Regions from separate parts of the Mesorhizobium sp. M4B.F.Ca.ET.017.02.2.1 genome, predicted to be linked through region 3. Evidence: predicted binding sites of a transcription regulator. Region 3 holds the regulator's gene; each other region holds the start of a gene.
What was found. Region 3 encodes PhoB, which activates phosphate uptake and scavenging genes when phosphate is short. Its sites were predicted from a motif close to TGTCATNNANCTGTCAT; they were not measured.
Positions count from the first base shown of each region.

Region 1: the regulator PhoB is predicted to act here: its motif matches at 3,245-3,261, upstream of ppk2 (polyphosphate kinase 2).
Region 2: the regulator PhoB is predicted to act here: its motif matches at 4,130-4,146, upstream of phnF (phosphonate metabolism transcriptional regulator PhnF).
Region 4: the regulator PhoB is predicted to act here: its motif matches at 3,104-3,120, upstream of EN738_RS17325 (RNA degradosome polyphosphate kinase).

Region 1 is NZ_RZOF01000095.1:11,502-17,017, forward strand. It holds gene EN738_RS14170 (GntR family transcriptional regulator) at 1-406, shown strand, start outside; gene EN738_RS14175 (DUF982 domain-containing protein) at 465-725, shown strand; gene EN738_RS14180 (hypothetical protein) at 751-897, opposite strand; gene EN738_RS14185 (glycosyl transferase family 90) at 1,082-2,053, shown strand; gene EN738_RS14190 (aldo/keto reductase) at 2,066-3,109, opposite strand; gene ppk2 (polyphosphate kinase 2) at 3,310-4,230, shown strand; gene EN738_RS14200 (dihydrofolate reductase family protein) at 4,419-5,066, opposite strand; gene EN738_RS14205 (cobalamin biosynthesis protein CobT) at 5,194-5,516, opposite strand, start outside.
Region 2 is NZ_RZOF01000031.1:11-5,526, reverse strand. It holds gene EN738_RS06560 (sugar ABC transporter ATP-binding protein) at 1-466, shown strand, start outside; gene EN738_RS06555 (ABC transporter permease) at 463-1,428, shown strand; gene EN738_RS06550 (zinc-binding alcohol dehydrogenase family protein) at 1,495-2,511, shown strand; gene EN738_RS06545 (amidohydrolase family protein) at 2,516-3,346, shown strand; gene phnF (phosphonate metabolism transcriptional regulator PhnF) at 3,343-4,092, opposite strand; gene phnG (phosphonate C-P lyase system protein PhnG) at 4,228-4,689, shown strand; gene phnH (phosphonate C-P lyase system protein PhnH) at 4,689-5,294, shown strand; partial or broken gene EN738_RS06525 (carbon-phosphorus lyase complex subunit PhnI) at 5,296-5,516, shown strand, end outside.
Region 3 is NZ_RZOF01000023.1:28,797-34,312, reverse strand. It holds partial or broken gene xylF (D-xylose ABC transporter substrate-binding protein) at 1-770, opposite strand, end outside; gene EN738_RS05355 (ROK family protein) at 1,036-2,280, shown strand; gene phoB (phosphate regulon transcriptional regulator PhoB) at 2,284-2,973, opposite strand; gene phoU (phosphate signaling complex protein PhoU) at 2,993-3,700, opposite strand; gene pstB (phosphate ABC transporter ATP-binding protein PstB) at 3,724-4,548, opposite strand; gene pstA (phosphate ABC transporter permease PstA) at 4,564-5,516, opposite strand, start outside.
Region 4 is NZ_RZOF01000132.1:4,741-10,256, forward strand. It holds gene EN738_RS17300 (amino acid ABC transporter ATP-binding protein) at 1-526, shown strand, start outside; gene EN738_RS17305 (TIGR02117 family protein) at 630-1,295, shown strand; gene EN738_RS17315 (FAD-dependent monooxygenase) at 1,527-2,762, opposite strand; gene EN738_RS17320 (zinc-finger domain-containing protein) at 2,782-3,027, opposite strand; gene EN738_RS17325 (RNA degradosome polyphosphate kinase) at 3,242-5,437, shown strand; gene ppx (exopolyphosphatase) at 5,434-5,516, shown strand, end outside.

The DNA of each region.
Region 1 (5,516 bases), on a different contig from region 3:
CCGGCTTACTTGCGCGCTGGAGGGCAAGAGCGCCATCGATCTCATCGAGGCGATGCTGGACTCCTGCGATGCCGCCACAGCGCGCGAGGAATGGCACCGCGTCGGCATGGATTTCCACATCGAGCTTGCCAGGCTTTCCGGCAACGACTTCCTGTTCCGGGCGGTCCGCGATGCGATGACCAGGCTGTCGCGCGCCCGCTGGCTCGAGGTGCGCGACGAGGCGGCACTTGGCCGCGCCTGGGCGGAGCACCATGCGGTGCTGGCCGCCGTGCGGGCAGGCGATGCCGACGAGGCGGCGGGGCTGCTTTCAACCCATATCGTCGGCAGCCGCGACCGGCTGGTGACGTCGCTGCGCGACGACCGGCGCGGCCTGCGCGCCAGGGGCTTCGCCGTCGTCGCCGCCTGATCGCGATTCAGTTCGCTTTGGCTCTCGCTTCGCGTGCGCCGATGGCGTAAGAGCGGCGATGGAAAACAACCGGTTTGAAATACCCGTGACCGTCAAGTCGGCCACGGCGGGAACCAATCAGCTCTTGCGCAGCGCGCGCGAGGCTTCCGACTATCTGCTCAACAGCTGGCCCGGCAAGCGCAGCGCCAAACACCGCGAAGCGCTGCAGGCCTGCCACGACGCTCTGGCCGGCGACAAGCCGGCGATGAATGCGAGGCGCGCCTTCATCGCGGCCGCCCGCGAAGTGAATGTCTTCGTCAGCGACAAGGCCTCCGCATAAGCGACGCGGCCTGCTGACTGCATTGTTACTTGGCCGTTTCCGCTTCCGTCTTGTCCGCGGGCTTCGAACGCTCCTTGGCGGCGACCTTGGCCGCCAGCTTCTCGGCCTTCTTGGCGGCCTTCTGGCGATCGCGCTCCTTGCGTTCCTGACCGTAGTTCGGTGCTCGCGCCATATCGCTTCCTTTCAACTGCGGGACTTGACGTCCTGCCTAGGAGCATTGGAGCGCAAACACAACGGCTGAAGCAAGAATAGGCGGACAATGATCCCGCCCTCGGTTCGGGGCTTGCAAGACAGGCGGCACAATGGTGTAGGAGAAATCTGCGCGCCAGCGCCAGGCTGATTGAAACGACGGACCGATGGCCACGCCTCTCCGAACCGCCGCCAAGGTGTTTTACTACGCGCGCAACTTCGCGCGCGACCTCGCTCCGCAGGCGCTGTTCCGTCGCCGGCTGGCGGGATGGCTGGAGCAGACACGGCGGTCGGACGGCTCGGTCCGCGAGCGGGTGAACTACTACAACAGGCTGGAGCGGCCCTTCGCGCCGAGCCCGGCCGCGGTGCCGGTCAGTCGCATGCCGTTTTCTCCGAGCATGTATTATTACGACCTCAAGGAATTTGCCCGCTATTTCGATCCGGCGCTGCTCATCGATCTCGAATTCGGTGATGTCATCGACGTCCCAAAGATGCCGGCGATCGTCAAGGACCGGCCGATCACGGACGGCAACGGCAATGCCGTGCTGATGAAGCTGGACAAGTTCCGCCACTTCCAGCTGCCGGCCGACCGGCAGCCCTTCGCCGACAAGCGTCCGCTCGTGGTCTGGCGCGGCGATCTCAACAACCCGATCCGCACGCGGTTCCTCGATGCCGTGCGCGACTTGCCGATCTGCGATGTCGGGACGCCGAAGAAGGAGGCCAAGGCCGAATACCAAAAACCCTATCTCACCATCGATGAGCAGCGGCGCTACCGCTACATCGTCTCGCTCGAAGGCAACGATGTCGCGACCAACCTCAAATGGATCATGAGCTCGAACTCGCTCTGCCTGATGCCGCCGCCGACCTACGAGACCTGGTTCGCCGAAAGCGAGGTCAGGGCCGATGTCCACTATGTGCCGCTGGCCCCCGACTTCTCCGATCTCGCCGACCGGGTGGCCTATTTCGAAAAGCACCCGGCCGAGGCCGAACGCATCGTCGCCGCCGCCAATGCCTATTGCCAGAAGTTCCGCAACGAGCGGGACGAGCAGGCGATCTCGCTGCTCGTCCTCTACAAATATTTCGTGCTCGGCGGCCAGGTCAAACCGGATCCCGAGGTCTGGCGTTTCATAACCGGCTGACCCTTCCGGCGATCAGACGTCGCTGCGGTCGAGCACCAGGTCGGCAGGCCCGAAGCGGCCCTTGGCCGTCAGCTGCTGGTGCCAATAGGGGTAGAGAACCGGCGGCCGGCTGACGGCGTCGAGCCGCGCCCGCTCATCGAAGGACAGCGTCAGGCTGGCGGCGGCGATGTTGTCCTTGAGCTGCGCCTCGCTGCGGGCGCCGATCACCAGCGACGACACCGCCGGCCGGCCGAGCAGCCAGGCGAGCGCCACCTGCGCGCCGGACACGCCCCTGGCCTTGCCGATGTCGACCAGCACGTCGACGATCCGCCACAGCCGGTCCTCGTCGCGGATCGGCGGTTCCCACCAGCCGCCGATCTGGCGGGCGGTCGGACTGTTGCGGTCGTATTTGCCGCTGAGCAGCCCGCCGGCGAGCGGGCTCCACACCAGCACGCCGAGCCCCTGGTCGACCGAGATCGGCAGCAGTTCGTATTCTGCCTCGCGCGCCTCCAGCGTGTAGTGGATCTGCTGGGTGACGAAGCGCGGCTGGTGGCTGCTGTCGCTGATGGCGAGTGCCTTCATCACCTGCCAGCCGGAATAGTTGGAGCACCCGACGTAGCGGATCTTGCCCTGGCTCACCAGCGTGTCGAGCGCGGCGACCGTTTCCTCGAGCGGCGTCACGCCATCCCATTCGTGCAGGAAGTAGATGTCGATGACGTCGGTCTTCAGCCGCTTCAGGCTCTTCTCGCACTCGCGGATCAGGTGGTGGCGCGACAGGCCCTCGTCATTGGGACCCTTGCCGATGCGCATGCGCGCCTTGGAGGCGATCAGCACATCGTCCTTGCGCTTGCCGCCGAGCGCCTCGCCGATGATCTCTTCCGAAATCCCGTTCGAATAGACGTTGGCGGTGTCGATGAGGTTGATGCCGGCATCGATGCAGAGGTCGATCATCCGGCTTGCTTCCTTGAGGTCGGTCTTGCCGACCGCCGCGAAGGCGCCGGCGCCGCCGAATGTCATGGTGCCGAGCGTCAATGTCGAAACCTTCAGCCCGGAACGGCCGAGTGTACGGTATTCCATTTGAGATCCTCGCAATCGCATTGAGAGAGGCGCCACGAATGGGCAGCCCGAATAGGACAGCCTATTTGTAGGACAAGTTGCTCGGCTTGTCGCCCCATCGCGGCGACCGGTCGATCACATCTGCAGCAGCGGCATTGCAATAAAACCGTCATTGCCGGCCTTTATTGAAGTCGGCTCAGGATGGCGAACGGAGAAGCACGATGAGCGAACTGAAACCGAATTCCGGAGCCAGGGACTGGCTGGAAGCCGAACTCGCCGACACGCTCGACGAGGACTACGAGCTCGAGATATCGGAGCCGGCGCTGTCGCTCGAGATCGCCAAGATCTACAAGGAGTCGCATCCGCCCTCGATCGAACGCATGCAATATTTCCGAGACTTGCTGCGGCTCCAGTCCGAACTGATCAAGCTGCAGTCCTGGGTGGCCTATCACAAGAAGAAGGTCGTGGTGGTCTTCGAGGGCCGCGACTCCGCCGGCAAGGGCGGCGTCATCAAGCGCATCACGCAGCGGCTCAATCCGCGCATCTGCCGTGTCGTGGCGCTGCCGGCGCCGACCGAGCGCGAGAAATCGCAATGGTATTTCCAGCGCTACGTGCCGCATCTGCCGGCCGGCGGCGAGATCGTGCTGTTCGACCGCTCCTGGTACAACCGCTCCGGCGTCGAGCGGGTGATGGGCTTCGCCGGGCCGGACCAGGTCGAAGAGTTCTTCCACGACGTGCCGGAATTCGAGCGCATGCTGGTGCGCTCCGGCATCACCCTGGTCAAATACTGGTTCTCGATAACCGACGAGGAGCAGCAGATGCGCTTCCTGATGCGCATCCATGATCCGATGAAGCAGTGGAAGCTGTCGCCGATGGACCTGCAATCGCGCGTGCGCTGGGAGCAGTATACCAAGGCCAAGGAAGAAACCTTCGCCCGCACCAACATTCCCGAGGCGCCATGGTTCATCGTCGAAGGCAACGACAAGAAGCGCGCCCGGCTGAACTGCATCGACCATCTCCTGCAGCAGTTTCCCTATGAGGAGGTGCCGCATGAGGAGATCACGCTGCCGGAGCGCGTCTTCAACCCCGAATACGAGCGCCAGGTGCTGCCGCGCGAGCTTTACGTGCCGGAGAAGTATTGAGCACCTTTTTTCCTTCTCCCCGTTTCACGGGGAGAAGGTGCCCGAAGGGCGGATGAGGGGCAGCGCCGACGCCAGCGATTGAGCCTTAGTTCGCGGTCAGCGGCTTATCGCCAATCTCCAACCGGCAGCGCTGCCCCTCATTGCCCTGCCGGGCATTTCTCCCCGTGAACGGGGAGAAAGAGCTGTAATCACGCCCGCTCAATCACCACATGCGTAGCGAGTGGCGTCGCCACCTGCTCGGTGCACTGGTAGCCAAGGCCCGGCATGTCCAGGCCGGCGAAAAGATGCTCGCCCTTGCCGAGCAGCACCGGCGATATCGCCAGGTGCATCTCGTCGATGAGCCGCTCCTGCAGATACTGCCGGACGGTCGAAACGCCGCCGCCGACGCGCACATCCTTGCCGGCGGCCGCCTCCCTGGCCTGTTCCAGCGCCGAATGGATGCTGTCGGTGACGAAATAGAACGTCGTCCCACCTTCCATCTCGATCGGCGCGCGTTTGTGGTGCGTGAGCACGAAAGTCGGCACGTGATAGGGCGGGTTGTCACCCCACCAGCCTTTCCAGCTGTCGTCCGGCCAGTCGCCGCGGATCGGTCCGAACATGTTGCGGCCGAGGATCCAGGCGCCGACATTCTCGAAGCTGCGCGCCGCGAACGCGTCGTCGGTGTCGGTGGTGCCGCCGTCCTGGCCCATCACAACCTTGCGAAAAAAGCGGGTGCCGATCATCCATTTGTGGAGGTTCTCGCCGCCGATACCGAGCGGGTTGGCGAGATCCTGGTCAGGGCCGGCCCCGAAGCCGTCGAGCGACAGGGTGAAAGCATTGACACGAAGTTTCGACATGCTACCTCCTTCATAACCAGTTGTAATTTGCAAGCAGTTAGTGGTTAGCCTAACTGATTGCGTATTGCAAGCGGTATCTGGTGCGCGGATGGATGCGGATCGCGCCCCGGCAAGTTCAGGAGAATGATCAGTTCGGCGACGGCGAACTACCAACCTCGTCAGCCGTGTCACTGGCAGACATCGTTCCACCGGCGACAAGCTGGCGCTGCAATGCCATCAACATGGTTCTGCCGAGCTCATCGGGTGCCTCGCAATTCGTTGACACTCGATAGGAGTTGTCGACATAGGAACAAAAACCAACCGCCAGCAACTCAACGTCTCCGGCTGTCTCCAGTTGCACCGCCACTTGAAAGAGATGGTCTTGGAGATAGCGAGGGCCATTTGCGTGAAGCGTGGAATCGTCGACCGGCGCCCCGTCCGACACGACGAGCAATATTTTCCGGCGCTCGG
Region 2 (5,516 bases), on a different contig from region 3:
CCTCAACCTCAACCTGCCGATCTACAAGCGCATCTCGAACAATCTCCTGATCTCCAACACGCAGGAGAAGGTCGAGGCCGATCGCCAGATCGCCGGCCTGAGGATCAAGACGCCGACGCGCAACGCGCTCGCCTCCAGCCTGTCGGGCGGCAACCAGCAGAAGATCGTCATCGGCAAATGGCTGGCGCATGGCGCCAAGCTGTTCATCTTCGACGAGCCGACGGTCGGCGTCGATGTGGGCACCAAGGCCGAGATCTACCGCCTGTTCTCGACGCTGTTGTCCAACGGCGCCGGCATCATCCTGATCTCCTCCTATCTGCCGGAGGTCTATGAGCTCGCCGACACGCTGCATGTGTTCCGGCGCGGCAAGCTTGTCGCCACGCACGGCTTCCGCACCGCCGACCACGAAGACATTCTCTCTCAGGCGCTCGCCGAGAAACAAGAAAAACAGGGAGGACAGAAATGAGCACCGAGGCGATCGCGGCCGAAAAGCCGAAGCGCAACTATAACGCCCTGTTCGGGCTGACGCTGCTGGCGCTGCTGGTTCTGTTGTGGGTCATCCTGTCGGTGTCGACGCAGAGCTTTGCCTCGGCCAACAACATCTCCAACCTGCTGCGCCAGGGCTCGATGATCGCCATCCTGGCGGTCGGCCAGACTTTCGTCATCATCACCGGCGGCATCGATCTTTCGGTCGGCGCCGTGGTCGGCTTCGCCACCGTCATCACGGCGATGCTGATCAATGCCGGCGTGCCGGTCTTCGCCGCCATCCTGATCACCTTGCTGGTCGGCGTCGCCATCGGCTTGTTCCACGGTTTCGGCATCGTCAGGATGGGCCTGCCGCCCTTCATCATCACGCTCGCGACGCTGACCTCGCTGCGCGGCATCGGCCTGTTGATGACCAACGGCAATTCGATCTCGATCAACAACGACGCATTCCAGGAATTCTCGCGCAACTCCTTCGTCGGCATCCCCAACCTGTTCTGGATGGTGATCCTGGTCGGCATCCCGGCCTACATCTTCCTCCACCACAGCCGCTGGGGCCGCTACCTGTTCTCGGTCGGCTCCAACGCCGAGGCCTCGCGCCTGTCCGGCGTCAATGTCCAGCGCACCATCTACATGGCCTATACGCTGTCCGGCCTGTGCGCCGCCTTTGTCGGCGTGTTGCTCGCGTCGCGCATCGGCATCGGCAATCCGACCCAGGCCGAGGGCTGGGAATTGCAGGCGATCGCCTCGTCGGTGATCGGCGGCACCTCGCTGTTCGGCGCGGTCGGCTCCGTGCACGGCCCGCTGCTTGGCGCCTTCATCCTCGCCACCATCAACAACGGCGCCAACCTTTTGAACGTCAACGCCTTCTGGCAGCGCATCATCACCGGCGTGCTGATCATCGTCATCGTCTATTTTGACGGGCTGCGCCGCCGCGGCAAGTAAGTTCCCTCCCAGTGCCGCTGGCCCCGCGAAAGCGAGGGCCGGCGGCATAAACAATTGGATTGAAGCATGAAAGCAGTCGTCTGCCGATCGCCCGGCGAGCTCGTCCTCGAAGACCGCGCCGAGCCCGGCGCGCCGCCCGCCGGCTGGGTGCGGGTGGCGGTCAGCCATGTCGGCATCTGCGGCACCGACTACCACATCTTCGAGGGCAAGCACCCGTTCCTCGCCTACCCGCGCATCATGGGCCACGAGGTCTCCGGCACGGTTGCCGAAACCGGCGAGGGCGTCGCCCTGAGCGTCGGCGAGGCCGTCATCATCAACCCCTATCTGGCTTGCGGCAAATGCATCGCCTGCCGGAAAGGCAAGCCGAATTGCTGCGTCAGGATCGAGGTGCTCGGCGTCCATCGCGACGGCGCCATGTGCGAGGAGATCCTGGTGCCGGCGCAGAATCTTTACCCGGCAAACGGCCTGTCGCTGGCCGATGCCGCCGCCGTCGAATTCCTGGCGATCGGCGCGCATGCGGTGCGCCGCGCGCTGACCGAACCCGGCGCCCGCGCGCTGGTCATCGGCGCCGGCCCGATCGGACTTGGCACGGCGCTGTTTGCCCGCATCGCCGGCCTCGACGTCAGCCTGCTCGACATGAGCAGCGAGCGCCTTGGCTTCGCCGAAAGCGAGCTTGGTTTCGCCGCGCTCGACGGCTCGCGGCAGGCGGCGGCCGATCTGGTGCGGAACGCGACCGATGGCGAGGGCTTCGACGTGGTCTTCGACGCCACCGGCAACACGCAGTCGGTGCAATCGGCCTTCGCCCATGTCGCGCATGGCGGCAGCCTCGTGCTGGTCAGTGTCGTCAAGGACGACATCATCTTCTCCGACCCGGAGTTCCACAAGCGCGAGATGACGCTGATCGGCAGCCGCAATGCGCTCCGCGCCGATTTCGACCATGTCGCCACCTCGATCCGCAACGGTGCGGTGCCCATGGCAAAGCTCGTCACCCACCGCACGAGCCTTGCGGGCACGCCGCGTGATCTCGCAAGATGGGCGCATGAGAAATCCGGTCTGATCAAGGCCGTCATCGAGATCGGGTAGGACAATGCAGAGGATCGACGCGCACCAGCATTATTGGCAGATCGCGCGCGGCGACTATTTCTGGATGGGGCCGCACGTCGCGCCGATCATGCGCGACGTCTTCCCGGCCGACCTCGCGCCGCACCTCCAGGCCGCCGGCATCGCCCGCACCGTCGTCGTCCAGGCGGCGGCGACTGTCGCCGAAACCGAATTCATGCTCGACCTCGCCGACAGGGACGACAGCATCGCGGCCGTGGTCGGCTGGGTCGATCTCGAAGCCGACGATGTCGAGGCGACGCTGCGACGGCTGGCGGCGCGGCCGAAATTCCGCGGCATAAGGCCGATGCTGCAGGATATCGACGACACCTTCGACATTTTGAAGCCGAAGCAGCTCGCCGCGCTGAAGCTCTTGCCGAAACTCGGCCTGCGTTTCGACGCGCTGGCGCAGCCGCGCCATTTGCCGGTGGTCGCCGCACTCGCCGACCACATGCCTGACCTGCCGATCGTCGTCGACCACGCGGCAAAACCCTTCATCGCCAAGGGCATCCTAGAGCCCTGGGCGAGCGACATGGCGGCGCTGGCGAAGCGGCCGTCGGTCGTCTGCAAATTCTCCGGCCTGGTCACCGAGGCCGGGCCGAACTGGTCGGTCGCCGGCCTCAAACCCTATGCCGATCATCTCGTTGCCTGCTTCGGGCCGGACCGGCTGATGTTCGGCAGCGACTGGCCGGTGTGCGAGCTCGCCGCCACCTACGAGAATTGGCTGGCCGCCGCGAAGGAGCTTTTGGCAGGCCTTTCGCCGGCGGAGCAGGACGCCGTCTTCGGCGGCACCGCCGCACGCTTCTACGGCATCGGCTAGTCATTGGCCGACAGTTTGAGCTCCACCCGCTCCGCCGGAAACCGCGACTCGGAAAACTGGATCGGCTGACCGTCGAGCGTGACGTTGACCGCGACCGTCACCAGCACGATGGCGCCGGGCTGCAGGTCGAGATCGGCAAGATCGGCGGCATCGGCATGGCGCGCCGACAGCACCGTCGATTGCCTGAGATAGTCGTTGATGCCGAAGCGCCTGAGCGATGCGGTGACCGATCCCGTCTCCGCCATGGCGGCATCGATGCCGGCGAAGCGCCTGGCGTCGAACCAGGCGGTGGCGCGCGACACCGGATGGCCATCGGCTTCGCCGCGCGTCTCCAGGCGGAGCACGGCGGCTCCCCTGGCGAGCTTCAAGGCATCGGCGATGCGCCGGCTGGCCGGCTCGACCGATGAGGCGAGTAGCGCAATATGCCGCTCGCTCGTCTGCCCCTGCAGGCCCGTCGAAAAGCGCGTGCGGGCGCCGATCGGGTAGGAGAGCCGCTTGCGCGATAAGACGAAGGTGCCGCGCCCCTGCTCGGCCCTCAGCACGCCCTCTTGCACCAGCGCCGCGATGGCGCTGCGCACCGTATGGCGATTGACACCATAACGTTCGGCAAGCGCCATTTCCGGCGGCAGCGCCGCACTCTCGGCAAAGTCGCCGGCCGCGATCCCTTGCAGGATCCGGTCGGCGATCTGCCGCCACAGCGAAACGCCGCTGCGCCGCTCGATGCTGGCTGCCTGCTGCCCACTCATGTCAGCCCCCGGGTTCACCGCCCAGACTTTTCGCCGATGTCATCCAGCCGTCATGGACTCGCGCTAGCTAATGCGTATAATTTGTATAGTTGTCTATATCAATAGACAAATTTAGGCAATCGACGGAGTGCTGCCATGCGAGGACAGGAAGCGCGCGAGCAGGCCGGGCGCAAGGCGGCGATGGCGACGCTGGCGCAGTCCGCCGGCGACGAGCTCGCCCGGCTTTGGAACGAGGCCGGCCTGCCCCTGGAGGCCGAACTCTTGCGCGGCCCCGAAACCGGCCTGGTGACGGTGCGCGGCCGCATCGGCGGCGGCGGCGCGCCCTTCAATGTCGGCGAGGCGACGGTCACCCGCGCCACGGTGCGCCTGCCCTCCGGCCAGGTCGGCCATAGCTATGCGCTCGGCCGCGACAGGCAGAAGGCGAAGCTGGCCGCGATCGCCGACGCGCTCTGGCAGGACCCGGCCCATCGCGAAATTGTCGAGACCAGGGTCATCGCGCCGCTGCGTACGGTGCTTGCCGAGGCGCACGAAAAACGGCGCGCCGAGACAGCGGCGACGAAAGTGGATTTCTTCACCATGGTGCGCGGAGAGGACTGATGGAGACGCAAGCGATCGAGGGCGGCTTCGCCGATCCGGTCTTCAATGCGCAGACCGTGTTTCGCGCCGTCATGGACGCCATGGCACGGCCGGGCAGCATAGAGCCGCTGCCGGCCCTCGCCCGCCCGCCGGCGCCGCTGTCGGCGACATCGGGCGCCGTGGCGCTGGCGCTCTGTGACAACGACACCCCGCTCTGGCTCGATCCTGCCTTGCAGGCCGAAGCGCCGGTCAGATCCTGGCTCGGCTTCCACACCGGCGCGCCGCTCGCCAACACGCCGGCCGACGCGCATTTCGCCATCATAGCCAGGCCGGCCGAGATGATGGCGCTGGATGGCTTTTCGCAAGGCACGCAGGAATATCCCGACCGCTCGACGACGCTGATCCTCGTCGTCAGCGATCTTGCCTCGGGCGTTCCCCTGCTGCTCGAAGGCCCCGGCATCGAGAAGATGGCGATGCTCGCGCCGGCCGAGATGCCGCGCCACTTCATCGAGCAGTGGAAGCAGAACAGCCAGCGCTTTCCGCGCGGCGTCGACATCATCCTGGCAGCACCGGACGGGGTCGCCTGCCTGCCGCGCACCACGCGCATCAAGGCGATGGAGGCCTGATATGTATGTCGCGGTGAAAGGCGGCGAGGCCGCGATTGCCAATGCGCACCGCCTGCTCGCCGATCGCCGTCGCGGCGACCGCTCGGTGCCGGCGCTGCGCCTCGACCAGGTCGTCGAGCAGCTGGCGCTCGGCGTCGACAGGGTGATGAGCGAGGGTTCGCTCTACGACCGCGAGCTGGCAGCGCTTGCCATCGTCCAGGCGCGCGGCGACATGATCGAGGC
Region 3 (5,516 bases):
CCGAGCGCGATGCGGTTCAGCGCGGCGTGGTCGCCGTCCTGGCCCGACACCGGAACGGTCCCGGCGAGGCCCTGCGCCGTCAGCGCCGCGACGACGCCGCCGGCGGTGCCGTCATTGGCCGCCACCACCGCATCGACCTTGTTGTCGTTGGCGGTCAGGAACTGCTCCATGTTCTTCTGCGCGTTGGCGGGCAGCCAGCCGTCCGTATAGGCCTCGCCGACATTCTTGATCTTGCCGCCGTCGATGGCTTCCTTCAGCACTTCCATCGAGCCGGCGAACAGGAAATCGGCGTTCGGATCGGCGCCCGAACCCTTGATGAAGACATAGTTGCCTTCCGGCTTGACCTTGAACACTTCGCGGGCCTGCATGCGGCCGACTTCCTTGTTGTCGAAGGTCAGGTAGAAGACGTCCTTGTTCTCGATCAGCCGGTCGTAGCCGACGACCGGAATGCCTTCGTCCAGCGCCTTTTGCACCGCCGGCCCGACGGCCGAAGCGTCCTGCGCCAGCACGATCAGGGCATTGGCGCCCTGCGAGATCAGGCTTTCGACGTCGGTCAACTGCTTGCCCGGATTGGACTGCGCGTCGGCGGAAATATACTTGTCGCCGGCCGCCTCGATGGCCTTCTTCATCGCCGCTTCATCGGTCTTCCAGCGCTCTTCCTGGAAGTTCGACCAGGAAACGCCGATCACCTTGTCCTTCGCCTCGGCGACCGACGCGAGCGTCAACGACAAGGCGACACCCGCCAGCATGGCGGTTGCGAATTTCTTCATGATATCCTCCCTGCGCCATTGCGGCGCGACCCAGACTGGCCCTGAGGCCGGCATCGAGGCTTTTTTTCGAGCCTCGAAAAAAATATGATCCAACGCCGGAGCGCTGTCAACAACGATTCTCATCGATTCCGAGGCCTCGGCGAATTTTTTTCGAGCTCCGGAATAAATAAATGACAGGCTGGCCCGCTTCTGCCACTATTCATACGGTGTCGCCGACGGCCTTCGAAATCAAAAACGGCCGCGACGACCGGGAGGAAGGCAAAGCATGTCGGTTGGAATCCGCCACGACGATCTGCGCCGACGCAACCGGGCGATGGTTATTTCGGCCGTGCGCCGCGCCGGCCAGCCGTCGCGTACCGAGATCGCCGCCACCACCGGCCTCAGCCATTCGACCATCTCGGCGATCTCGTCCGACCTGATCCAGGAAGGCATTCTGACCGAGAGCAAGCCAAACGAGGCTGTTTCGCTGAAGCGCGGCCGGCCGCAGGTCGGGCTTGCCCTCAATCCGGAAGCCACGGCGGTGATGACGGTGGTCCTGTCGCTGAACTTCCTTTCCGTCGCTGTCATCGACTATGCCGGGCAGGTCATTGCCGAGGAGCAGCGCCGCCTCGACACGGCGATCATGCCGCGCGACGAGCTGATCGGCGAATGCGTGGCCATCGTCCGGCGCCGTTTCGAGGATCCCGACCTCGACGTCCGCGGCGTCGCCCGCATCGCCATGGGCATCCAGGGCATCACCGACACCCATGCCCGCGCCATGTTGTGGTCGCCGATCACGCCGCAGACCGACATCGCCTTCGCCGACATTCTGGAAGCCGAATTTGGCGTTCCGGCCACCATGGAGAATGACTGCAACATGATGGCGGTGGCCTTGCAGTGGCGCGATCCCGAGCGGTACCGCGACGACTTCATTGCCATCCTGCTCTCGCACGGCATCGGCATGGGGCTGGTGCTGAAGGGAGAGCTGTTCACCGGCACCCATTCCTCCGGCGGCGAATTCGGCCACATGATCCACCGGCCGGGCGGCGCGCTCTGCCGCTGCGGCCGGCGCGGCTGCGTCGAGGCCTATGCCGGCAACTATGCGATCTGGCGCAATGCCAAGCAGATGGGCGAGGACGCCGAGCCGGTCGATGTCAGCGACGCCGACATGCGCTCGCTCGCCGCCAGGGCGCGCGCCGGCGACGGCCCGGAGCGCCAGGCCTACCGCAAGGCCGGCGAGGCGCTCGGCTTCGGCCTCGGCAGCCTGTTCGCGCTGATCGATCCAGCTCCCGTCGCCATGGTCGGCGTCAGCGCCGCCGCCTTCGATCTGATCGAGCCGGCGCTGCGCGAGGCGATCGCCCAGACCGCCGGCGGCCAGCATTCGAAGTCGATCTCCTTCGACACCGAGCCGAACGAATTGCCGCTCATCCGCGAAGGCTGCGCCATGCGCGCACTGACCTTCGTCGACCAGGAGATTTTCGCGCCGGGCGTGCAGGTGAAAGGCGGCGCCACCGGGAAGAACGTGGCCTGAGCGTCAATCTTCCCTGATCGCGTAGCCCGCGCCCCGGATGGTGCGGATGACGTCAGGCATGCGGCCATTGTTGACCGCCTTGCGCAGGCGGCCGACATGCACGTCGACCGTGCGCTCGTCGATGTAGATCGTCTCGCCCCAGACATTGTCGAGCAGCTGGCTGCGCGAGAACACCCGGCCGGGATGCCGCATCATGAATTCGAGCAGGCGGAACTCGGTCGGTCCGAGCCGGATTTCGCTCTTCTTGCGGTACACCCGGTGCGACTCGCGATCGAGCACGATGTCGCCGACCTTCAGCATGCTGGACAGGACTTCCGGCTTGGCGCGGCGCAGCAGCGCCTTGACGCGCGCCATGAACTCCGGCGTCGAGAACGGCTTGACCAGATAGTCGTCGGCGCCGGTGGAGAGGCCGCGCACCCGGTCGCTTTCCTCGCCGCGCGCCGTCAGCATGATGATCGGCAGCCGCTCGGTCTCCGGCCGCATCCTGAGGCGCCGGCAGAGCTCGATGCCGGAAACCGCCGGCACCATCCAGTCGAGCACCAGGAGGTCGGGCACGTTTTCCTGCAGCCGGATTTCGGCCTCGTCGCCGCGTGTCACCACCTCGACCTGGTAGCCTTCCGATTCAAGATTGTAGCGGAGCAGCACCCCCAGCGGCTCCTCGTCCTCCACCACCATGATGCGTGGCGCGATCATCGGCCCGTCACCCTTCTTCTCAGGCCGGCGCCGACATCGCCGTCTCGTCCAGCTTCGGACGATTGGCGGGCAGTTGCTGGCCGGTCAGCACGTAGTAGGCGTTCTCGGCGATGTTGGTGACATGGTCGCCGATGCGCTCCAGATTCTTGGCGCAGAACAACAGATGCGTGCAAGCGGTGATGTTGCGCGGATCTTCCATCATGTAGGTCAAAAGTTCGCGGAACACCGAGGTGTATTTAACGTCGATGCGCTCGTCGTCGTTGCGGAGCTTGGCAAGCGCCGCGGCATCAGCGGCGGCATACTCCTCGATGACCCCCTGCACCTGGATCAGCACCAGCTGCGCCATGCCGTCGATGGAATGCGAAAGGTCGCGCGGCGTGACGCTGAGACCGACGGTGCCGACGCGCTTGGCGATGTTCTTGGCGAGGTCGCCGATGCGTTCGAGGTCGCCCGCCATGCGGATCGAGCCGACCACGGCGCGCAGATCGTTGGCCATCGGCTGCCGCTTGGCGATCAGTGTGATGGCGCGGTCGTCGAGTTCGCGCTGGCGCGCGTCCATGATGGCGTCGTCGGACACCACGCGCTGCGCCAGGGCGTTGTCGGAATTGAGCAGCGCCCGCGTCGAGCCGGCGACCATCGAGCGGGCGAGATCGCCCATGTCGGAGATCAGCTTGCTGATGGCGCCGAGATCCTCGTCGAAAGACGCAACCGTATGATGTTCACCCATGATCCTGTCCTCGTGCTTGGAAATCAGCCGAACCGGCCGGTGATGTAGTCCTGGGTGCGCTTGTCGTCGGGGTTGGTGAACATCTTGTCGGTGGCGCCCTCCTCGACCAGGTAGCCGAGGTGGAACATCGCCGTGCGCTGCGACACGCGCGCCGCCTGCTGCATCGAATGGGTGACGATGACGATCGTGTAGTTCTGGCGCAGCTCGTCGATCAGCTCCTCGACGCGGGCGGTGGCGATCGGGTCAAGCGCCGAGCACGGCTCGTCCATCAGGATCACCTCCGGCGAGACGGCGATGGCGCGGGCGATGCACAGGCGCTGCTGCTGGCCGCCGGATAGGCCGGTGCCGGGCTCGTGCAGGCGGTCCTTCACCTCGTTCCAGATCGCCGCCTTCTTCAGGCTGGATTCGACGATCTGGTCCATGTCGGCCTTGCGCTTGGCCAGCCCATGGATGCGCGGGCCGTAGGCGACATTCTCGTAGATCGACTTCGGGAACGGGTTCGGCTTCTGGAACACCATGCCGACCCGGGCCCTGAGCTCGACGACGTCGATGCTCTTGTCGTAGATGTCCTCCTGGTCCAGCGTGATCTTGCCGGTCACCCGCGCCGAATCGATGGTGTCGTTCATGCGGTTGAGGCAGCGCAGGAAGGTCGACTTGCCGCAGCCCGAAGGACCGATCAACGCCGTCACCTGGTTGAGGCGGACGTCGAGATTGACGTCGAACAGCGCCTGCTTCTCGCCATAGAACACGCCGACCTTGTCGCCGCGCATCTTGATCACTTCGTTCGACTTGGCGTTCATTTTGTCGCCCACTGCGTTTTCAAGAGACTGTTCGGTCATGATGTTCATACCAGATGCCTTCTTTTACCAGCGCCGTTCGAAGCGGCGCCTGAGCACGATCGCCGTGATGTTCATGGCCATGAGGAAGACGAGCAGGATGATGATCGCGCCCGACATGCGCTCGACGAAGGCGCGCTCTGCCTCGTTGGCCCACATGTAGATCTGCACCGGCAGCGCTGTCGCCGGATCGAATGGCGTCTTTGGATAGTCGGCGACGAAGGCGACCATGCCGATCAGGAGCAGCGGCGCGGTCTCGCCGAGTGCGCGCGCCAGGCCGATGATGGTGCCGGTGAGGATGCCGGGGGCGGCAAGCGGCAGGATGTGCTGGAACACCATCTGCATCTTGGAGGCGCCGAGACCGAGCGCCGCCGAGCGGATCGACGGCGGCACTGCGGCAAGCGCCGCGCGGGTGGCGATGATGATCGTCGGCAGCGTCATCAGCGTCAGCACCAGGCCGCCGACAAAGGCGGCCGAGCGCGGCATGCCGAGGAAATTGATGAACACGGCAAGGCCGAGCAGGCCGAAGACGATCGACGGTACCGCCGCCAGATTGTTGATGTTGACTTCGATCAGGTCGGTGAAGCGGTTCTTCTTGGCGAATTCCTCCAGGTAGATGGAGGCGGCGACGCCGATCGGCAGCGCCAGAAGCAGCACGATCACCATCATGTAGAAGGAGCCGATGATGGCCACGCCCATGCCCGACGTTTCCGGACGGCTGGAGGCGCCATAGGTGAACAGGCCCTTGTTGAAATGCTCGGCCATGGTGCCGTCGCCCTTGAGCTGGTTCATCCAGGCGATCTGCTGGTCCGAGACCTTGCGGCGCGCTTCCTCGACGTTGAGGTCGATCTGGCCCTTGAAGGCGGAATCGAGATTGGCCGCGGCGAGGATGTCGACGTTGCGCGTGGTGCCGATGACCGACGGATCGGCGACGACGATGTCGCGCAATTGCACGCGCGCGCCCTCCGACAGGAAGCCCT
Region 4 (5,516 bases), on a different contig from region 3:
CGATCTGAAGAAGATCGACGAGGTGCGCCGCGAGGTCGGCATGGTGTTCCAGCACTTCAACCTGTTCCCGCATCTGACCATCCTTGAAAACTGCACGCTGGCGCCGATCTGGGTGCGCAAGACGCCGAAGAAGCAGGCCGAGGAGATCGCCATGCATTTCCTCAAGCGCGTCAAGATCCCTGAGCAGGCCAACAAATATCCGGGCCAGCTTTCGGGCGGCCAGCAGCAGCGCGTGGCGATCGCGCGCTCGCTGTGCATGAACCCGCGCATCATGCTGTTCGACGAGCCGACCTCGGCGCTCGATCCGGAAATGATCAAGGAAGTGCTGGAGACGATGGTGGGTCTGGCCGAGGAAGGCATGACCATGCTCTGCGTCACCCACGAGATGGGCTTTGCCCGCAAGGTCGCCAACCGGGTGATCTTCATGGACCAGGGCCAGATCGTCGAGCAGAACACGCCGGCCGAGTTCTTCGACCATCCGCGCCACGAGCGCACGAAACTGTTCCTGTCGCAGATCCTGCACTGAGCGGTTCCCATATCGAACGCAGAAGCCCGGCCGCAATGCGGCCGGGCTTTTTTCATATGCACGGGCCGGAGCTATCGGCCCTGATGCGGCAAAGGTGTCGTCGATGAGAAGGTTCTGGCGTTTGCTTGTCGGCCTGCCGGCCGCGTTCGCGCTCGCCGCGGCGCTCGGCACGCTGGTGCCGCGCCCGCTTTGGCCGGCGGCCGCAGCGGGCGAGGGCAGCAGGCGCATCCTGGTGCTGAGCAACCCGATCCACACCGACATCGCCATCCCCGTCGATGAAGAGGTGCGCCGGCGTTTCCATTTCCTCACCGATGCCGGCATCCCGGCCGACGCTCCGGAGGTGCGCTACATCGTCTTCGGCTGGGGCGGCCGTGCCTTCTACCTGGAAACGCCGACATGGTCGGAGCTGAAGGCGGTGCCGGTGCTCAAGGCGCTGACGCTCAACGCCTCGGTGATGCATGTCGATGTCGCCGGCGCAATCAGCGAACCGCATCCCGATGTCGCCGGTTTCGACATCGACGACGATCGTTTCTCAGCACTGCTCGACTATATAGCGGCGAGCTTCCGGCAGGGACCGGACGGCCCGATGGCCATCGACAATACCGGCTATTCCCGCTTCGATCGCTTCTACGAGGCCAACGGCCATTTCAACGCGCTGGTCGGCTGCAACACCTGGACGGCAGCCGCGCTGCGCACCGCCGGCCTGCGCACCGGCTGGTGGAACCCGCTGCCGGTGTCGCTGGGGTGGTCGATGCGGTTGTATGATTGAAGCCAATCATGAGCGCCTCATTCGTTCGCGCCCCCCTCTGTCCTGCCGGACATCTCCCCCACGAGGGGGGAGATTGGCGGTTTCGCCGCCGGTGCTGACCCTGCAACGTTGGACATTGGCGAAAGCCGGCGCGACTGCTGATCTCCCCCCAAGTGGGGGAGATGTCCGGCAGGACAGAGGGGGGGCGCTGTCCCGCCAGGCGATCGCAATTGCGATCGCCCACTAAGGCGGTCAACGCCGCACCACCTTCCGCGCCTCCCACCCGTAGAGCCAGTCCAGATCGGCCGCGAGCTTCTCCGCCGGGCGCGTCGCCAGCACCAGGTTGCGCGCGATCGCCACCGGCCCCCAGGCATGCCAGGCAAGCCGGTTGAGCGCGCCGCGCCTCAGTACCTTCGCGATGCGCGGCCGCCTCAGGTTCTCCCAGACGGCAAGGCTCTGCCCTGGATCGTCGGGGAAGTCGGCGACCATGCCGGCAAGCATCGCGGCGTCCTCTATTGCCATGGCGGCGCCCTGCGCCGAGAACGGCGTCATCGCATGCGCGGCGTCGCCAATGAGCGCGATCCCGGCTGGCGTCGTCCAGCGCTGCTGGGCGACGGTATGGATCGGAAACGCCGTCCACGGACTGGCCTGCGCGACAAGCCTTGCCAGCGCCGGCGCCGTGCCGCGCATGGCGCCTGAGAGGATGGCCGGGTCGGCATGGCCGGACCAGCCTTCGGCGATGCGCTCGCCCCTGGTGAAGGCGGCGAGGTTGAAGGCGCTGCCTTGGCTCACCGGATAGGCCACCAGGTGGAAGCCAGGATGCAGAAAGGTGGTGACGCAGTCCGTGGCGCCGACCGTTGCAAAGGCTTCTCCGGCGGCACTTTCAGCCGCGACCGTCGCGCGCCAGGCAAGCTCGCCCGAGAAGCGGCTCTTGCCGAAGCCCGGCTCCATGACGGCGAGCTTTTCGCGAAGCGACGACCAGACGCCGTCGGCGCCGACCAGCAATTGGCCGCTGGCCTCGATCCTGCGCCCATCCGCTTCGACCGTCACCGCAACGCCTTGCGGCGCGTTGGCAAGGCCTGTCACGCGCGCGCCGGTGACAAGTTCGATGTCGCGGCACCCCGCGGCCTGCGCCGTAAGCGCCGCCTGCACGTCGGCGCGGTGCGCGACGAGATAGGGCGCACCCCAACGGCTCTCGCCGGCTTGCCCCAGCGGCACCCGCGCCAATTCCCTGAGCGTCGCGGCGTCCTTCAGCACCACCGCCTCCGGCCGCACGGCATGCGGCAGCAACCGATCGAGCACGCCGAGTTGCCTGAGGATGCGCGTCGCGTTGGGGGAAAGTTGGATGCCGGCGCCGGCCGCTTCGAGTCGCGGCGCCTGTTCGAAAATCTGCACGGGATGGCCGCGTTCGGCGAACGCAATGGCCGCGGTTAACCCGGCGATACCCGCTCCGGCGATGACGACTTGCCGGGAGCGCGCGTCGTCCATCAGATCTGTCGCGAAAGAGTCAGGCGGCCTGGTCGATATAGAGGCAGCCCGGCGGCACCGTTTCCGTCGCCTTCAGCTTCGACGAATAACGGTAGAGCGTCGAGCAATAGGGGCAGACCTTCTCGTTGTCGTCACCCATGTCGAGGAAGACATGCGGATGGTCGAAAGGCGGGTTGGCGCCCGTGCACATGAATTCCCTGACGCCGATGTCGATCGCCGGATGGCCCGCATCGTTCTGGAAATGGGGAATGGAACCGCCTGCCATCGTCGTCTCCAATTTGGTCTCGGCCTGCTTTCGGCCAGTTGCATCTGGATCATAACCGGCCTCTTTGCAAGATCGATGAAATGAAACTGTCGCAAAAGCCTGTCAGAGGATAAGTTGAGCCGGTTAACCGGCTGGAGCATTTTTGCAGCCAGGCGTAGTGCCTGGCGCCACAAGGATGTTCAGGGAAACCGGGGCAGGGGCAAGAGCAGGAATCATGAACGAACTGAAGCCGGTGCAAAGCGAATTCATCACCATCGAGGCGGCAAGCCCGGAAGCCGGCAATCCAGACCGTTTCGTCAATCGCGAGTTCTCCTGGCTGCAGTTCAACCGCCGCGTGCTGGAAGAATCGCTGAATGCGAACCATCCGTTGCTCGAACGGGTCCGCTTTCTGTCGATCTCGGCCGCCAATCTCGACGAGTTCTTCATGGTCCGCGTCGCGGGCCTCGCCGGCCAGGTGCGCGAGGGCATCGCCCTCAAGAGCCCGGACGGCCGCACGCCGGAGCAGCAGCTCGAACAATTGCTGCGCGAGGTCGAGCGCCTGCAGGAAGACCAGCAGAAAAGCCTGTCGGCGCTGATGCAGCTGCTCAACAAGGAAGGCATCGAGAGCATCACGCGCGACGCGCTGACCAAGGACGAGAGGGCCTGGCTGGAAGAACATTTCCAGGATCAGGTGTTCCCGGTGCTGACCCCGCTGTCGATCGACCCGGCGCACCCGTTCCCGTTCATCCCCAATCTCGGCTTCTCGATGGCGCTGCAATTGCGCCACCGCAAGAACGGCGAGGAGATGAGCGCGCTGCTGCGCCTGCCGGTGGCCCTGAAGCGCTTCATCCGCCTGCCCGACCGCAAGAACCATGTCCGCTTCATCCCGCTCGAGGAAGCGGTCGGCCTTTATATCGGCAAGCTTTTCCCGGGCTACGAGGTCAAGGGCTCCGGCACCTTCCGCCTCATCCGCGACAGCGATATCGAGGTCGAGGAAGAGTCCGAGGATCTGGTGCGCCTGTTCGAGACGGCGCTGAAGCGGCGTCGCCGCGGTTCGGTCATCCGCATCGAGTTCGACATGTCGATGCCGCCCGCGCTGCGCGACTTCGTCGCCGGCGAGCTCGGCGTTTCGTCGAGCCGCATCAGCGTCTTGACCGGTCCGCTGGCGCTGAGCCAGATCTCCGAGATCGTCGCCGTCGCGCGCGACGATTTGAAGTTCACGCCCTACAATCCGCGCTTTCCCGAGCGCATCCGCGAGCATGGCGGCGACTGCTTCGCCGCCATCCGCGAGAAGGACATCGTCGTCCACCACCCCTACGAATCCTTCGACGTGGTGGTGCAGTTCCTGCGCCAGGCGATGGCCGACCCGGAAGTGGTGGCGATCAAGCAGACGCTCTACCGCACCTCCAACGACAGCCCGATCGTCCGCGCGCTGGTCGACGCGGCCGAGGCCGGCAAGTCGGTGACGGCGCTGGTCGAGCTCAAGGCGCGCTTCGACGAGGAGGCCAATATCCGCTGGGCACGCGACCTCGAGCGCGCCGGCGTTCAGGTCGTGTTCGGCTTCCTCGAACTGAAGACCCACGCCAAGATGTCGCTGGTGGTGCGGCGCGAGGACGGCAAGCTGCGCAATTACGTGCATCTCGGCACCGGCAACTACCATCCGGTCACGGCCCGCATCTACACCGACCTGTCGTTCTTCACCACCGACGCGACGATCGCGCGCGATGTCGCCCAGCTCTTCAACTTCATCACCGGCTATGCCGAGCCGGCCGAGGAGATGCGGCTGGCGGTCTCGCCGTTCACGCTGCGCAAGCGCATCCTGAAGCACATTTCGGACGAGATCGCCCATGCGCGCGAGGGCCGTCCGGCCCGCATCTGGATGAAGATGAACGCGCTGGTCGATCCGATCATCATCGACGCGCTCTATGACGCCAGCCGCGCCGGCGTCGAGATCGATCTCGTCGTGCGCGGCATCTGCTGCCTGAGGCCGCAGGTGCCCGGCCTGTCGGAAAACATAAGGGTGAAATCGATCGTCGGCCGCTTCCTCGAGCATAGCCGCATCTACTGCTTCGGCGACGGCCACGGCCTGCCTTCGGACGAGGCTATCGTCTACATCTCCTCGGCCGATTTGATGCCGCGCAATCTCGACCGCCGCGTCGAGACCATGGTGCCGATCACCAATCCAACTGTGCATGAACAGGTGCTTGGCCAGATCATGCTGGGCAACATCATGGACAACCAGCAAAGTTTCGACGTATTGGCTGACGGAACCTCCCGGCGCGTCGTGCTGGAGGAGGGCGAGGAACCGTTCAACGCGCAGGAATATTTCATGACCAATCCGAGCCTGTCCGGACGGGGTGACGCGCTGAAGTCGCATGCGCCCAAGCGCATAGCCCAGTTCAAGCGCCGCAAGAAGAACGGCGCCGCGTGATTTCTACTTCCCAGGGCCGGCTCCAGGACCGGCGGCCGCTGTCGATCATCGACATCGGCTCGAACTCGATCCGCCTCGT